3 regions of the Buttiauxella sp. JUb87 genome follow, and region 1 is predicted to be linked to each of the others. Evidence: predicted binding sites of a transcription regulator. Region 1 holds the regulator's gene; each other region holds the start of a gene.
What was found. Region 1 encodes Fur, which represses iron uptake genes when iron is present. Its sites were predicted from a motif close to ATAATAATGAGAACNACTATCAA; they were not measured.
Positions count from the first base shown of each region.

Region 2: gpmA (2,3-diphosphoglycerate-dependent phosphoglycerate mutase) is a predicted target of Fur. The motif match lies at 1,941-1,963, and genes of this name have one in related genera.
Region 3: zupT (zinc transporter ZupT) is a predicted target of Fur. The motif match lies at 2,785-2,807, and genes of this name have one in related genera.

Region 1 covers NZ_SNVY01000003.1:420,013-426,044, reverse strand. Annotated here, with positions in the region: gene pgm (phosphoglucomutase (alpha-D-glucose-1,6-bisphosphate-dependent)) at 1-463, opposite strand, end outside; gene seqA (replication initiation negative regulator SeqA) at 489-1,031, opposite strand; gene ybfF (esterase) at 1,226-2,002, shown strand; gene ybfE (LexA regulated protein) at 2,138-2,419, shown strand; gene fldA (flavodoxin FldA) at 2,572-3,102, shown strand; gene fur (ferric iron uptake transcriptional regulator) at 3,389-3,841, shown strand; gene chiQ (ChiQ/YbfN family lipoprotein) at 3,931-4,260, opposite strand; gene chiP (chitoporin) at 4,308-5,705, opposite strand.
Region 2 covers NZ_SNVY01000001.1:1,408,196-1,414,227, forward strand. Annotated here, with positions in the region: gene galK (galactokinase) at 1-742, shown strand, start outside; gene galM (galactose-1-epimerase) at 736-1,776, shown strand; gene gpmA (2,3-diphosphoglycerate-dependent phosphoglycerate mutase) at 1,986-2,738, shown strand; gene aroG (3-deoxy-7-phosphoheptulonate synthase AroG) at 2,802-3,854, opposite strand; gene EC843_RS06620 (YbgS-like family protein) at 4,175-4,552, shown strand; gene zitB (CDF family zinc transporter ZitB) at 4,676-5,608, shown strand; gene pnuC (nicotinamide riboside transporter PnuC) at 5,609-6,032, opposite strand, start outside.
Region 3 covers NZ_SNVY01000005.1:77,228-83,259, reverse strand. Annotated here, with positions in the region: gene EC843_RS17520 (DUF1190 family protein) at 1-627, shown strand, start outside; gene EC843_RS17515 (glutathionylspermidine synthase family protein) at 634-1,794, shown strand; gene ygiD (4,5-DOPA dioxygenase extradiol) at 1,833-2,621, opposite strand; gene zupT (zinc transporter ZupT) at 2,820-3,587, shown strand; gene ribB (3,4-dihydroxy-2-butanone-4-phosphate synthase) at 3,624-4,277, opposite strand; FMN riboswitch at 4,376-4,523, opposite strand; gene ubiK (ubiquinone biosynthesis accessory factor UbiK) at 4,658-4,942, shown strand; gene EC843_RS17490 (prohibitin family protein) at 5,261-6,032, shown strand, end outside.

The DNA.
Region 1 (6,032 bases):
TACCACCGTCTTCCGGTGGGTTGTGCGAAGGCGTAATGACGATGCCGTCAGCCTGCGCACCAGCGTTTTTGTTATGCGTCAGAATGGCATGTGAAATGGCAGGCGTTGGCGTGTAGCCGTTTGCCTGCTGCACAATGACATCCACACCGTTTGCAGCCAGCACTTCCAGCACGGAAATAAACGCAGGTTCAGATAGCGCGTGGGTATCTTTACCCACGTAGCACGGCCCGGTAATGCCATTTTTTGCACGATCTTCAGCAATCGCCTGAGCAATCGCCAGAATGTGAGGTTCGTTGAAACTATGACGTGCCGCACTACCACGATGGCCGGAGGTACCGAATTTCACCGCGTGTTCGCTATTCCCCACTTCAGGCTTCAGCACGTAATACTGGGCCGTCAGTTGGGCTACGTTAATCAAATCGCTCTGTTGTGCCGGTTGTCCTGCACGAGGGTGGTTAGCCATTGGCCTTTCCTTCTGACGCGAGGTGTTAGATTGTGCCGCAAACCTTTTCAATCAATTCCGCAGGGAACTGCATTGATTGCATGATGTGTTCAATCATGCTGCATTTACGACCCGTATTGGTGTTAGTGATAACCCAGTATGGCGTGCCCGGAACATGCTTTGGTTTGGTCTGGTTGCCATTTTGCAGCAGCGTTTGCTCATTACCTGCAAAATAGACGCGCGTCCGGCCATGCAGCGACTCGGTCGCTTCACCAAAAGCATGTGCGTCGAGGGTATACAGAGTAGAAAGCACCATCATGAAACGATTGACGGCTTTCTTTTGCTCGGCATATTCATCTGACAACAGTAATTCACGAACCGCACGTACGCGATCGCGAGCTTTGTTTACGGGTTTGGCTTCCGGAGCAGCAGCTGCTGCCGTCTGGCCGGTAGTTACTGGTGTAGCAGGAGATTGACCGGCGGTAAATTTCAACATGCGCCGTAAAATATCGGACGCGCTTTCACCAATGTGCTGCGTGTGGCTGGCAATATAGCGATAGAGCTCGTCATCAACTTCAATTGTTTTCATCTTAATCCGGTGCGGTATCTTTTCTGAATTCAAGTTGTTGGGATTATATGTACATATTCGCACAAATCCCAACCTCGGGTAGCGCCAAACTTATGTCACACCACAAAGTCAGACTAAACTGGAAATTTGCGGCACTGCGGCAGGATGCCGTTATGATACCCTAACCTCACGAAGTAAAAAAAAAGAACTTTGCCATGAAATTGAATGCTCGCCTGCAAACTGCGCAACAATCGACTAGTAATTCCCCCATCGTCCTAATCCACGGCCTTTTTGGTAGCCTTGATAACCTGGGCGTGTTGGCCCGCGACCTCGGGCAAAATCATACGTTGCTGCAAATCGATCTGCGCAACCATGGTTTATCGCCCCGTAGCTCTGAAATGAACTATGCCGCGATGGCGCAGGATGTGGTTGAAACGCTCGAAGAATATGGCTTTGAAAAAGCAATCATTATCGGCCATTCCATGGGCGGTAAAGTTGCGATGGCTCTGACAGCTATTGCACCTGAGCGCATTGATAAACTGGTGCTGATTGACATTGCACCGGTGGATTATCAGGTACGCCGTCACGATGAAATTTTCGCGGCTATTAATGCAGTCAGTAGTAGTGGAGCGAAAACACGTCAACAAGCCGCTATGGTGATGCGTGAGCATCTGAACGAAGAAGGTGTGATTCAATTCTTGCTGAAGTCATTTGCTGACGGCGAGTGGAAGTTTAATGTTCCGGTATTGTGGGAACAGTACGAGAATATTGTCGGCTGGCAAGCTATCCCAACCTGGAATGAACCGGCACTGTTTATCCGTGGTGGTGCATCCCCTTATGTTGACGAATCACACCGCGAAACGCTGCTTGCGCAATTCCCTCAGGCGCGCGCTCATGTGGTTGCCGGTGCCGGACACTGGGTTCACGCCGAAAAACCTGATGCTGTTTTGCGCGCAATCCACCGTTTTATCGACGCAAGTGCCGCAAACTGATTAAAAACAAACCGACTGGCTGTTAGATGCAGCTAACGCGTTGGCGCGCAAGCCATGCTGATGTATGATTGCGCGCTAAAATGCGCCAGAGCACCCCGCTCCGTGCCACCTGAATTCCCTGTCAGTAGTCTAATCATGGCAAAAGAACAAACGGACCGTACTACATTAGATCTGTTCGCGGACGAGCGTCGCCCCGGGCGGCCAAAAACTAATCCGCTGACGCGTGATGAGCAACTGCGTATCAACAAACGCAACCAGCTCAAGCGCGATAAAGTACGCGGCCTGAAGCGAGTGGAACTGAAGCTCAATAACGATGCAGTAGATGCACTAAATCATCTGGCTGAAGCGCGCAATATCAGTCGTAGTGAGTTGATTGAAGAGATTCTACTCGCGCAACTGAAGCAGCATCTCAGTTAGTTGAAAGGCTATATGCCCGGAATACGATGTTGCAGTCTGTGCACAACAGGCTGATAGCAGTTTCCGCACCGCAATGTGTTCTGCTATGATTGCCCTATCTGTGGCCAATTAGCAGCCACCATACCATTAAGTATCAAGAGGTTATTTTACTCATGGCAATCGTAGGCATTTTTTTCGGCAGCGACACTGGTAACACCGAAAATATCGCGAAGATGATTCAAAAACAGCTCGGTAAAGACGTTGCTGAGGTGCATGACATTGCTAAGAGCAGCAAAGAAGACCTGGAAGGCTTCGATATTCTGCTTCTCGGCATTCCAACGTGGTATTACGGTGAAGCGCAATGCGACTGGGATGACTTCTTCCCGACTCTGGAAGAAGTTGATTTCAACGGCAAACTGGTCGCCCTGTTCGGCTGTGGTGACCAGGAAGACTATGCAGAATACTTCTGTGACGCATTGGGCACTATCCGTGACATCATTGAGCCACGCGGTGCTGCTATCGTCGGTCACTGGCCAACGGCGGGCTACCATTTTGAAGCCTCTAAAGGTCTGGCTGACGACGATCACTTTGTCGGTCTGGCTATCGATGAAGATCGTCAACCAGAACTGACCGCTGAACGCGTTCAGAAATGGGTCAAACAAGTTTCTGACGAGCTGAACCTGGCAGATATCATCAACGCCTGATTCTGGATGTGACGCAGCTTTTAAACGGGTTGCGTCACATTGATAGATTATTCCGATTAAAATAATCGCTACAAATTTTTAACTTTTCGGTTTGTCCCTGTACAATGACCCCCTGGCTAAATAGCTAACAAGGCAATTAAATCGCGACTCAGCCGCCATTTTTTAGCTTGATTATGAATAATACTTGCGGTTTCCATTTAGAATCTGCAGTTCTATAATGAGACGCATTCATCTTAACGCTCACCCTGAGTCCGAGCGATCCGTTAAGCAACAGGACAATTTCCGCATGACTGACAATAATACCGCATTGAAGAAGGCCGGCCTGAAAGTCACGCTTCCGCGATTAAAAATCCTTGAAGTGCTACAGGGTCCGGTGAACCATCATGTCAGTGCGGAAGACTTATACAAACGTCTGATTGATATGGGCGAAGAAATTGGTCTCGCCACAGTTTATCGTGTACTAAACCAGTTTGATGATGCAGGCATTGTCACTCGTCACAACTTCGAAGGCGGCAAATCCGTATTCGAGTTAACTCAACAACATCACCACGACCACCTGATTTGCCTGGACTGCGGCAAAGTTATTGAGTTCAGTGATGATTCAATTGAATCTCGTCAGCGTGAAATCGCATCACGCCATGGCATCCGTCTGACCAACCACAGCCTGTACCTTTACGGTCACTGCGCTGAAGGTGATTGCCGTACCGACGAGAATGCACACGAAATCAGCGAAAAGTAATCCGCATATCTGACATTCTGAACCAGATGTCAGGTATAAAAAAACCGGTGAGGAAGCTCACCGGTTTTTTTATTGCCTGAATTCACAGATTACTTGTTGTTCGCACGAATCTCTTGCCAGATTTTATCGCACTTGGCTTTTACCGCCTGGTCGTTACCAGTACGAGTGGCCTGAATACAGTTTTGATAATCCAGGGTGCGCACCGTTTCTTTCTTCGCAAATTCCTGGTGTTCCTTTTCCTGACCCAGCACGTTTAACACGCTCTGACAGGCCTGAATTTTATCAGGATTCCCTTCTGCGGTATTGATACAGGCGCTATAGGCTTGTTTCAGTTTTGTATCTTCAGGTGCCGTTTTAGAGGGTTGTGCGCAGGCGCTCAAACCTAAAGCCATGACCGTAACCAAAATGATTTTTTTCATGCTCGATATCCTTTATAAAACCGGGCGCTTTCACGCCCGGAATCGAATCAGAAGATGGTGAACGGTGCGATGACGATGAATTTCACGTCACGCTCATCCTGGAAGATGTTGCCGTAACCACCGCCCCAGCTTGGGATGTCGGAGTGGTTGTCGTATTGAGTGAAGTGCAGTTTGAACAGAGTGCCTTTCGCGCGCCCATCCTGAATGGTGTACAACGCGTCAAGGCTGTACGCCGATTCTTTCAGGCGATTGTCAGCATCGTAGTAACCGTCAGTGGTTGGTTTAGAGCTTGGTTTTGCATCCCATGCGTAAACATACGAAGCACCTACAGCCCAACCAGCCAGATCCCAATTGCTCAGGTCATACATGGCACCCGCGAAGATGGCTTTTTCACCATTGGCGTTGAAGTCAGAACGGTTATCCCACCAGATATCCAGACGACCGTTTGACGATGCGTAAGTTGGGGTCATACGTTGCAGGAAGTAGCCCTGCTGGCCATCAGCCTTGACCATGGTACCTTCGAGCCGCAGGTCAACCTGGCCCACTTTGTAGCCGAATGTCAGAGCCTGCAACCATGCGGTGCCGTCATACAGATCGTTAACGCTGCCATCAGAGACTTTGTCACGCGAACCGTAGAACTGGTAGCTGGTAGACAATGGGCTGCCAGCTACATCAAATTTGTAGCTTGCTTTAGTGAAGTATTGGTCGATATACCCTTCTGCCTGACCGAATGCCGCTTCAAGAATCAGATCATTTTTGAAGTCATACTTCGCGCCCAGCGAGTGCAGATACTCAACTTTGGTGTTCTTATCGTTCTGATAGAACTTGTCCATCTCCAGGTGCCACGGAGCTTTATACTCATTGGTCCACATGTAGGAGAAGCTCAGAGCACCGGCATCGGCATAATCAAAGTTTGCCCCGGCTTCAGCGCCCTGGTAAGTACCAGGCATGAAACTCCAGTGTGGTGCTAATAAAGATTGCCCTGTTGGCTGGATGTAACCCGCACGGGCCCAAACCGGGCCGTATTTGAATTTAGCTGCGGCTTTATAAAGGCTTATACCGCTCTTATCGCCGGAATAATCTTCATCGTAAGCTTTGTTTGAAGAGGAAAATGCGATTTCGTTCGGGTGGCCGCTGTCGCCATTTTCTGCCATTTCGATAGCAGTAAAGGCGGCGATATCCAGACCAAACATGTCAGCAGCATAACCGGACTGGAAGTCCAGATTGGCGTTCCAGGTAGCGTGAGAAAGGTTAGTTTCATATTTATCTGTCGTAACATCTTTACGGTCACGTTCACGCTGCCAGTAATAAACACCACCGGTCAGTGTTGAATCATCAAAAAAACCTGCTGCACTTGCCTGAGGGATAACAACCAGTCCAGAAAGAGCCGTGACGCCTGCAATAGCAAGGGCCAGCGCACTACGTTTGCCACTAAACGTACGCATATAAAATTCCTCTTTGACGTATAAATAATCGCCGGACGTTAAAAGACGTCAGATAGCGAAAAAAGTAAAAATGCCTAACGGCTAAAGCGGTTATAAATATTTTCCCGCATTTACTGCTCCCCATAAGACTATTTTTCGCGACGCGAATTATCAACGACTTTGTAAGAGTTCATTCCGATATTATGACAGAGAGCACATAATTCATGAGTATTTGTAACAAAAATCAACTGTGGAATTTTATGTTTATAAATCAACAAATATTGATATAAACCACCATATGAGAGCGCTCACATGATAAAAGAAAGGATTTATTATGTTCCGAGATTG
Region 2 (6,032 bases), on a different contig from region 1:
AGTGGGTACCGTGTTCCAGAAGCTTTATCATCTGGCGCTGGACGGCTCGCAAATTGCCTTAAATGGCCAGGAAGCAGAGAACCAGTTCGTCGGCTGTAACTGCGGCATTATGGATCAGCTGATTTCTGCGTTAGGTAAAAAAGATCATGCGTTGCTGATTGATTGCCGCACGCTGGGTACCAAAGCGGTTTCGATGCCAAAAGGCGTGGCCGTGGTCATCATCAACAGTAACTTCAAACGCACGCTGGTGGGCAGCGAATACAATACCCGTCGCCAGCAATGCGAAACTGGTGCACGCTTCTTCACTCAGAAAGCGCTGCGTGATGTTGAGTTGTCAAAATTCAACGCTGTGGCACATGAACTTGATCCGGTTGTCGCTAAGCGTGTGCGCCATGTCCTCACCGAAAATATTCGTACCGTAGAAGCTGCCGATGCGCTGGCAAAAGGCGATTTGCAACGTATGGGCGAACTGATGGCTGAGTCTCATGCGTCAATGCGCGATGATTTCGAAATCACCGTGCCACAAATCGATACGTTAGTTGAAATCGTGAAAGCCACAATTGGCGATAAAGGCGGCGTGCGTATGACAGGTGGCGGCTTCGGTGGTTGTATCGTTGCATTGATCCCGGAAGATTTGGTTCCTGCAGTACAACAAGCGGTCGCCAAACAGTACGAAGCCAAAACCGGCATAAAAGAAACCTTTTATGTCTGCAAACCTTCGGAGGGCGCGGGCCAATGCTAAAAGAAACACCACAGCTTGCACCGGATGGGCAACCGTTCCGCATCTCCACCCTGCGCAACAGCGCGGGGTTAGTTGTCTCAGTCATGGACTGGGGCGCTACCCTGTTGTCGTGTCGTGTGCCGATGAAAGACGGAAGCGTACGCGAAACGCTGCTTGGCTGCGAAACACCGGAAGATTATCTGAATCAGTCAGCTTATCTGGGAGCAACTGTCGGGCGCTACGCAAACCGGATTGCCAACAGCCAGTTTGAGCGCGATGGCGTCACCATCAACGTGACAGCAAACCAGGGCGCACATCAGCTACATGGCGGGCCAGATGGCTTCGACAAACGTCGCTGGCGTATTGTGCGCCAGAACGAACATGAAGTGCTGTACACCCTCGATTCACAAGATGGCGATCAAGGCTTCCCTGGCGAATTACGTGCAACCGCGCGTTATGCTCTCACCGAAGATAACTGCATTACTGTTGAGTTCCGCGCCAAAACCAGCAAAGCATGCCCGGTGAACCTGACCAATCACGCCTACTTTAATCTCGACGGTAAGCAGAACGATATTCGTCAACATCGCCTGCAACTGCTGGCCGATAGCTACTTGCCAGTCGATAGCAACGGTATTCCACAGGCCGGGCTTAAAGATGTGGCAGGTACCAGCTTTGATTTCCGCACAGTGAAAACCATCGCTGATGATTTCCTGTCTGATAACGACCAGGTGCTGGTTAAAGGCTACGATCATGCGTTCTTGTTACAAGCACAGGGCGATGCCAGCCTGCCAGCAGCACACCTTTGGTCGAGCGACAATCAACTGCAAATGACGGTCTACACCACCGCACCGGCATTGCAGTTTTACAGCGGGAATTATCTGGACGGTACACCGGCAAGGGAACAAGGAACGTACAATGCGTACCAGGGCCTGGCGCTGGAAAGCGAATTCCTGCCAGACAGCCCTAATCATCCGGAATGGCCACAACCTGATTGCTGGTTACAGCCACATGAAGAGTACTTAAGCATTACGGAATACGAGTTCATTCCACTCTAAGTGCCTTGCCCTCCTCCACGGAGGGCAATTCTTCTGCGAATCGCTGGATTTCCCGCCGTTTAGCGACAAAAATATAACAACCATTCACATCCAACTTACACTCCACACTCTTTTTCGCTATGTTAAACGTTTAGCATTGCCGCTCGCCCCTTTGCGGCAATATAATGATAATCGTTATCATTAATCACAGGCTCATTAAGGAGTAAACTATGGCTGTTACTAAGCTGGTTCTGGTTCGTCACGGTGAAAGCCAGTGGAACAACGAAAACCGCTTCACCGGTTGGTATGACGTTGATCTGTCTGAGAAAGGTCAAACTGAAGCGAAAGCAGCAGGTAAGTTGCTGAAAGACGAAGGCTACTCTTTCGACTTTGCTTACACTTCTGTGCTGAAACGTGCCATCCATACTCTGTGGAACATCCTCGATGAACTGGACCAGGCCTGGTTGCCAGTTGAAAAATCCTGGAAGCTGAATGAGCGTCATTACGGGGCGCTGCAGGGTCTGAACAAAGCAGAAACCGCAGAAAAATACGGCGATGAGCAAGTTAAACAATGGCGTCGTGGCTTTGCGATAACACCTCCAGAATTGACGCGTGATGACGAACGCTTCCCAGGCCATGACCCACGTTATGCAAGCCTGACCGATAAAGAGCTGCCGGTAACTGAAAGCCTGGCGTTAACTATCGAGCGCGTAATCCCTTACTGGAATGAAACCATTCTGCCACGCATGAAAAGCGGCGAGCGTGTGATTGTTGCCGCACACGGTAACTCCCTGCGTGCCTTGGTTAAATTCCTTGATAACCTGGGCGAAGACGAAATTCTTGAGCTGAATATCCCAACTGGCGTACCGTTGGTGTATGAGTTTGACGAGAACTTCAAACCGCTGAAGCGCTACTATCTGGGCAATGCTGATGAGATCGCAGCAAAAGCCGCAGCGGTAGCAAACCAGGGTAAAGCGAAGTAATTCGTTAGATGTGAAAAAGGCGTGGTGAAAACCACGCCTTTTTTATTGTTACTGCGTCAAGACTTAGCCGCGACGCGTTTTCACTGCATCAGCCAACTGGCGCAACACAACTTCAGTATCTTCCCAGCCGATACAAGCATCGGTCACGCTCTTGCCGTAAACCAACGGTTCACCGCTTTCCAGGTTCTGATTGCCTTCAATAAGGTGACTTTCAATCATCACACCGGTGATGGCTTTATCGCCACCAGCGATTTGCTGGCAAACATCGGCGCCAACTTCCATTTGTTTCTTAAACTGCTTGCTGCTGTTGGCATGACTGAAATCGATCATCACCTGTGCAGGCAGGCCTGCCTTCACTAAATCCGCTTTAACCTGAGCGACGTGCTCCGCGCTGTAGTTTGGCTCTTTACCGCCGCGCAGAATGATATGGCAGTCACCATTTCCGCTGGTCGTCACAATGGCAGAATGACCCCATTTCGTCACAGACAGGAAGCTGTGTGGCGCGCCAGCGGCATTAATAGCATCAATCGCCACTTTCATCGTGCCGTCGGTACCATTTTTGAAGCCGACCGGACATGACAGACCCGACGCCAGTTCACGGTGAACCTGAGATTCTGTGGTTCGTGCGCCAATAGCCCCCCAGCTCATCAAGTCCGCCAGATACTGCGGAGTAATCATATCTAAGAACTCACCCGCTGCTGGCAGGCCGGAGTCATTGATATCTAACAACAGCTTACGAGCAATGCGCAGGCCATCGTTGATTTGGAAACTGTTATCCATTTGCGGATCGTTGATGAGGCCTTTCCAGCCCACCGTCGTGCGTGGTTTTTCGAAGTAAACACGCATAACGATTTCCAGCTCACCTTGCAGTTCTTCACGCAATGTCAGTAAACGCGCGCCATACTCTTTCGCCGCTTTGATATCGTGAATGGAGCAAGGGCCGATGACAACCAGCAGACGATCATCATTTCCTTTAAGGATTTTATGAATCGCTTTGCGCGCGCCAGATACCGTTGCAGCTGCTTTTTCAGTGGCAGGGAATTTTTCGAGCAGCGCTACTGGAGGCAAAAGTTCGTTGATTTCTTTGATGCGTAAGTCGTCGTTCTGATAATTCATGATATTTCCGGAAATGGCCTTTAGATTTAGCTTAGTTGCAATCCCTTCAATCTATCGCTTCAAGCCTGAAGTGTAAACGGGCTTTTACACTTCAGGCAGAATATTCCTGAAAACGACCTAAAAGCGGTCAATAAATGGTAAAAGCTCGGTATGACGCTACAATTTTTAATTGTTAACACCAAAAAGTATCATTTTGGCAAAATTGTATTCTGATTAGATTATTAAAGTTGGCAGGTATCACCGATAGAAATAATTTAATCCGAATAGGACCTGTGCACTGTTGGAAGAAGTTATCCAGCAATAACGACCATAACAGGAGCATCATGATGAATAAATTAACCACTCTTTTCCTGACAGCAACCCTCACTCTTGCCAGCGGCGCAGCTTTGGCTGCCGACACCAGCGGCATGAATAACGGCCAGGCTAATGCTGGCGCTGAAGCAGGCCAGGTTGCACCTGGCGCGAATCAGAACATAGCCCCGAAAGGCGTTGATAACAGCAATATCAACAATAGCGGCACCATGCTCCATCCAAATGGCTCAACCAGTAATAGCGGTTTGACCAGTGATGGAATGAGCAAGGATGAAATTCATAAAAATTCGATGTGTAAAGACGGTAAATGCCCGGATACCAACCAAAAGGTTGAAACCGGCAGCGGCAATGATGTGAACAGCAAAGTGGACGGGACTTCACAGTAAAATCAGCCAGCTGAAAAAACCAGGGGAGCTTAGGCTCTCCTTTTTTATAGGTTTTATTCAATAAGTTGATCAGCTTTAGTGGTTATAATTAGCGCATTGTTGCTTTTCAAATACTGAGAAATCATGGCGCATACACATCAACATTCTTCGGGTGATTCCAACTCCAAACGTCTGTTCTGGGCATTTTCCATCACGGCGCTATTTATGGTGGCGGAAGTCATCGGTGGGGTGATATCAGGGTCACTTGCCTTACTTGCTGATGCAGGGCATATGCTGACTGATGCGGCAGCGCTGCTGGTCGCGCTAATGGCGGTGAAATTTGCCCGTCGTCCGCCGAATGCCCGTCATACCTTCGGTTGGCTGAGGCTGACCACGCTTGCCGCATTTGTGAATGCGATTGCCTTAGTGGTGATAACGATCTTGATCGTCTGGGAGGCGATAGAGCGTTTTTATCAGCCGCAGCCGATTGCTGGCTGGACCATGCTGATCATCGCTTTTGCCGGGTTACTGGCGAATATATTTTCGTTCTGGATTTTGCATCGCGGAAATGAAGAAAAAAATATCAACGTGCGTGCTGCTGCTCTGCACGTTATGGGAGATTTGTTAGGTTCGGTGGGAGCTATCGCTGCGGCGCTTATTATTTTGTGGACCGGTTGGACGCCAATTGACCCTATTCTCTCAATACTGGTGTCATGCCTGGTGTTGCGCAGCGCGTGGAATTTACTAAAAGAGAGCGTTAATGAGTTGCTCGAAGGCGCACCAAACGCCATTGATATCCCCGTTTTGCAGCGCAAGTTAATCAGAACGATTCCCGAAGTCCGCAACGTTCACCACGTGCATATCTGGCTGGTCGGTGAAAAACCGTTAATGACGTTGCATGTTCAGGTGGTGCCACCGCACGATCACGACGCCCTGCTGGAACGCATCCACCATTTTCTGAAAGATGAATATCAGATTGAACATGCCACAGTACAAATGGAGTATCAGGTTTGCCACGGTCAGGACTGTGATTTACATGAGCATGACCATCACGGCCATGCTCATCACCACCACTAATTAAGACAGTGCGCGTGAGCCGCGTTCACGCGCGCTGTTGATCCACATGCGGCTACCGTTGAGCGCAATAAACGTCAGAATCAAATATTCGAGTGACATCGCATAGACGCCTTGCAAGGCAAAGATAACCACGCTGATCATGTTAATGATTACCCACAGCAGCCAGTTTTCGACGTATTTGCGGGTCATCAGAATCATCGCCACAATCGACAGTACCATCATGCAGGAGTCCCAGAATGGGAACGCATCGGGCTGAAGCTCCGGCATCGTCACATTCAGACCCATGGCCTGCATCGCGGTAACCGCAGTTCGGGTCAGGACAGCAAAGACCGGATCGATAAATACCGTCATCAACCCAATCGCCCCCACACAAATTGCAATCCAGGCAAATGCTTTGGGCAGAGGTAACCAACGAATATGGAGA
Region 3 (6,032 bases), on a different contig from region 1:
AACGCCCGCCATTTGACGCCAGTCGCATTGGCTGTTACCGCTGTGTTTATGCTAGCCGGTTGCGAACAAAATGACGAAACAGTCTCCATGTATCAAAATGCGGATGACTGTTCGCAAGCCAACCCTGGCAAAAGTGCAGAATGTACGACTTCCTTTAACAACGCACTAAAAGAAGCAGAACGTACAGCGCCAAAATACGCCTCGCGTGAAGAATGTATCGCTGAGTTTGGTGAAGGCCAATGCCAGCAAGCACCAGCTCAAGCCAGCGTGGCAGGTGAACAAGCTCAGGCACAACCGCAGCAAAGCGGCAGCTTCTGGATGCCATTGATGGCCGGTTACATGATGGGCCGATTGATGGGCGGCGGGGCGGGCTTTGCGCAGCAACCTCTGTTTACTTCGAAGAACCCTGCAAGCCCTGCTTACGGTAAATATGCCGATGCCAGCGGTAAGAGCTATGGTGCCGCGACACCAGGCCGTACGACAACCGTACCGAAAACGGCAATGGCACCTAAACCTGCCACCACCAGCACTGTGACACGCGGCGGTTTCGGTGACTCAGTGGCTAAACAATCGACTATGCAGCGCAGTAGCAGCGCAACAGGTTCTTCTCGTTCCATGGGTGGCTAAGAAATTATGGAAAGAATCGCGATTACTGAGCGCCCGGACTGGCGCGAGAAAGCCACAGAATACGGTTTCAATTTTCACACCATGTACGGCGAGCCGTACTGGTGTGAAGACGCATATTACAAGCTGACGCTTCCGCAGGTAGAACGCCTGGAAGAGGTCACCGCTGAATTACATCAAATGTGCCTGAAGGTAGTGGAAAAAGTCGTGAGCAGCGATGAACTGCTGGCCAAATTCCGCATTCCTAAACACACCTGGGAATTTGTGCGTCAGTCATGGCGTACCCAGCAACCGTCGCTTTACTCACGCCTGGATATCGCGTGGGATGGCGTAGGTGAACCCAAGTTGCTGGAAAACAACGCCGACACACCAACCTCTTTGTATGAAGCAGCATTCTTCCAGTGGATCTGGCTGGAAGATCAGATCCAGGCCGGTAACCTGCCAGCAGAAAGCGATCAGTTCAACAGCCTGCAAGAGAAGATCATTGAGCGTTTTGCTGAGCTGAAACAGCAACACGGTTTCAATCTGGTTCATTTTGCTTGCTGCCAGGACACAGAAGAAGATCGCGGTACCGTTCAGTATCTACAAGACTGCGCGGCTGAAGCCGAAGTGGCGAGCGAATTCGTCTACATGGAAGATATCGGTCTGGGCGAAAAAGGCCAGTTTACCGATCTGCAGGATCAGGTGATTAGCAACCTGTTCAAACTGTACCCGTGGGAGTTCATGCTGCGTGAGATGTTCTCCACCAAGCTGGAAGATGCGGGTGTACGCTGGCTGGAACCAGCCTGGAAAAGCATTATCTCCAACAAAGCATTGCTCCCAATGCTGTGGGAAATGTTCCCGGATCATCCAAATCTGCTACCTTCATATTTTGCCGAAGATAACTATCCGCCGATGGATAAATACGTGGTGAAGCCAATCTTCTCTCGCGAAGGTGCAAATGTGAAGATCATCGAAAACGGCGAAGAAATTGCCCGTGTCGATGGCCCTTACGGTGAAGAAGGGATGATCGTCCAGCAGTTCTATCAGTTACCAAAATTTGGCGACAGTTATGTGCTGATCGGCAGTTGGCTTATCAACGATCAACCTGCAGGTATTGGTATTCGTGAAGATCGCGAGTTAATCACCCAGGATCTTTCACGCTTCTATCCGCATGTGTTCGTAGAATAATTGTTTCTCCCTCTTCCTAAAGGAGAGGGAGAAACATATCAGCCGATTTGTACCGAAAGCATACTCAACGATCCCATCTCTATGCCGTCTACAGGTAACGTAATCGGCTCTTTACCATCCCACGCTCCCAGAACATACAACAACGGCAGGTAGTGATCCGGCGTTGGGTTAGATAACGATCCGCCTTCATGATCTAAGAAGTTCACCAGCGGGTGCTCAGCGACCGGCCCAAGCCATGTGAGGTTGTCTTTAACGTATTGGTTAAACGACTCGGCCCATGGATATGGTGTGTTTTCGCCGTGCCAGCGTGCGGTTCTCAGGTTATGAACCACGTTGCCACTGGCAATCAGCATGATGCCTTGATCGCGCAGTGTTGCCAGTTTTCGACCCATCTCGAAATGCCAGGCTGCTGGTTTCGTGCTGTCGATACTCAGTTGCACCATCGGGATATCAGCATTGGGGTACATCTTGATCAATACACCCCAGGAGCCATGGTCAAACCCCCAGGCTTCTTTATCCTGCATTACTGGGACAGGTGCCAGAAGATCAACTAACTGCTGCGCCAGTTCAGGCGAACCCGGTGCCGGGTAATGCGTGTCATATAACGCTTGTGGGAAACCACCGAAGTCATGAATAGTTTTTGGTGTTTCCATCGCGGTGACACCCGTGCCTTTAGTGAACCAATGCGCTGAGACCACCACAATAGCTTTTGGCCGCGGCAAGGTTTCTCCCAAATGACGCCAGGCTTGGGTATAGTGATTATCTTCCAGCACGTTCATTGGGCTACCGTGTCCGAGGAATAGCGCAGGCATTCGTTGAGTTGTCATGGTGTGTCCTTTAATCAGGTCATTCAGTTTATGAAAACTACAGTACGCGCTTTTGCACAATGAAGAACTCAGATAAGCATGATGAAGATCTTCAGGAAATTTGAATGTAAGCGATGTGTAAAGCTTCCCATCTGGCTCTCGATTTTTATCACACCGCCCATTAATATAAATGAGAATCATTATCAAAAGGAGCAATGAATGTCAGTACCCTTGATTCTGACCCTGTTAGCAGGGGGAGCCACTTTTATAGGTGCCTTTCTTGGCGTTATCGGCCAGAAACCTTCAAACCGTGTGCTGGCATTTTCTCTCGGTTTTGCAGCGGGAATTATGCTGCTTATCTCGTTAATGGAGATGTTACCCGCAGCACTTCACACACAAGGAATGTCACCCGTTTTAGGTTACGGCATGTTTATGTTGGGTTTGTTAGGCTATTTCGCTCTTGACCGCGCCCTACCCCATGCACATCCGCAAGATTTAATGGACAGTAAACCGCAGCCTCGCAATTTACGGCGTACCGCGTTGCTACTGACCCTCGGCATTAGTCTGCATAACTTCCCGGAAGGTGTTGCGACATTTGTGACGGCAAGCAGTAACCTGGAGTTAGGGATGGGAATTGCGCTCGCCGTTGCGTTGCACAACATCCCAGAAGGATTAGCGGTTGCAGGCCCGGTGTACGCGGCAACGGGATCGAAACGCAAAGCTATTTTCTGGGCAGGGATTTCGGGTCTTGCCGAAATTCTTGGTGGTGTGCTGGCCTGGCTGATTCTGGGCACAATGGTGTCGCCAGTCATCATGGCGGCTATCATGGCTGCCGTCGCAGGGATTATGGTGGCGTTATCGGTTGATGAACTGATGCCGCTTGCCAAAGAAATTGATCCCCATAACAACCCAAGTTATGGCGTGCTTTGCGGTATGGCGGTGATGGGGTTTAGTCTGACGCTGCTGCAAACCAGCGGCATTGGTTGAGGAGAAGCCCGGTTTAATCACCGGGCTTTTTGCATTTTAGCTGGCTTTGCGTTCGTGAGTCTGACGGTATTCCACCAGATCTTCAATTGTCACCACAGCCATATTGTGTTCACGTGCAAAGGTGATGCATTCAGGCGCGCGCGCCATGGTGCCATCATCGTTGGTCAATTCACACAACACACCTGCAGGTTTGAAGCCTGCCAGTGTCACCAAATCGATAGTGGCTTCTGTGTGGCCACCACGGGTTAACACGCCACCCGGTTGAGCGCGCAACGGGAACACGTGGCCCGGGCGGTTCAGGTCACTTGGTGTTGCGCCATCAGCAATCGCGGCACGCACCGTGGTAATACGGTCTGCGGCAGAAACACCGGTGGTCACGCCTTTTGCGGCTTCGATAGTCACAGTAAACCCTGTGCCATAAGCACTGGTGTTGTTCTCAACCATCATTGGCAATTCGAGTTGTTTACGGCGTTCTTCAGTCAGGCACAGGCAAACAATACCGCTACCGTGGCGAATGGTCAGAGCCATTTGCTCAACGGTCATGGTTTCGGCTGGGAAAATCATGTCGCCTTCGTTCTCGCGATCTTCATCGTCAAGAACCATTACCCCACGACCTTCACGTAATGCTTCAAGAGCATGTTCCACGCGCTGGGAAGGAGTGCCAAATGCAGAAAGGAGCGTCTGATTCATGGTAAAAAAACCTCATTAAAATTATGGTTACCAGAATCAGGGCAGTCTTAGGAGCTAAAAAAATAACGTGTGCAAGCTTACTAAAGCTTGAGCTTAGTCGTTACTCTCTCCCATCCGGACTATAACCGTCGGCTCCGGAATTACACCGGATCTGCTGACCTCCAGATTGCTCTGGAGCGCTCGCGGGCTTTCAGCGTTCACTGATTTACCGCCGGTGGGGAGTTACACCCCGCCCTGAGAATAAGCAGACTTACTATAACGCCGATGATTTTCTCTGGCAACGCCAAACCTTAGAACATTTCGGGTTTCTAACCGGCCTCACAGGCATTACAATTAGTGTTAATCGCGCAAGACAATCCCGTAAGATTATGGAAGCCACTATGATTGACCCGAAAAAAATTGAACAGATCGCACGCCAGGTCCACGAGTCAATGCCGAAAGGGATTCGTGAGTTCGGGGATGATGTTGAGAAAAAAGTACGCCAGGTTCTGCAATCTCAATTAACCCGTCTGGATCTCGTTAGCCGTGAAGAGTTTGATGTACAGACTCAAGTACTGTTACGCACCAGAGAAAAACTGGCTTTGCTGGAACAACGTTTAACCGAACTGGAAAATCGTAGCGTTCAGGCGCCTGTTGTGACTCCGCCGACAGAATCGCAAGAATAATGAATAACACTACTCTCCTGTTCGCAGGAGAGTCTTAATATATCGCCCTGCCTACATATATTAAATAAATATCTTTAGATTTTATTGTCAGATATTTCACCTCCGAATAATCCGAAATAATACTTATTAAAACATACAAAAAAAGCAACGTATTGTTTTAAAAAACAATAACCTCCACATCTGAAATAGCTATTTTCATCACTCATTGATTTAAGGTTTTATTTTTCATACATTTCCACACCTGCATCAACACTTAAATTAGTACACAAAAAAGCATTTCATCATGCCATATTCAGCCCATCTACAGTGGAAGTTAAAATGATAAACCAACTTATTCCTGATTTAAAAAATGGAACTGGCTCGAAAATAAAAATAGTAGGTGGTGCAGTGGCGGCCTTCGTTATTTTAGGCTCACTATTAGGGTCGTGGTACACCATTGATGAAACGGAACGTGGTGTTTTATTACGTAACGGCGCGGTAGTCGAAGCTATTGACCCAGGCTTGTCGTTCAAAATCCCGTTTATTGAAAGCGTAAAAATCATTTCCGTTCAAAGCCAGGTCACCGTTTATGATTCATTACAGGCTTACAGTAAAGACCAGCAATCTGCGACACTTAAAGTTTCCGTTTCCTGGCATGTTCCACCATCGGATGTCACGAAAGTCTATAGCCAGTATCAAAATGTATCTTCTCTCAATGATCGTCTAATCAGCCGCCAGGTCCCTACTCAGGTTGAGAATGTCTTTGGCGGTTATACTGCGGTTGATGCTGTACAGCACCGCTTGCAATTGGTTAACGATATTTCCAACGCTATTAAGAAAAATGTTATTGGTCCGATTATTATTGATAGCGTTCAGGTGGAAAATATCGATTTCAGTGATGCGTATGAAAAAGCGGTAGAGGCCAGAATGACGGCTGAAGTTCAGGTTAAAACACGGGAACAAGAATTGGCGACCGAACAGGTTCAGGCCCAAATCCGTGTCACTCAGGCTCAGGCAGAAGCTGATGCCCAATTAGCCAACGCCAAAGCAGAAGCCGAAGCGACTCGTTTGCGCGGCCAGGCAGAAGCCGAAGCAATTAAAGCTCGCGCCG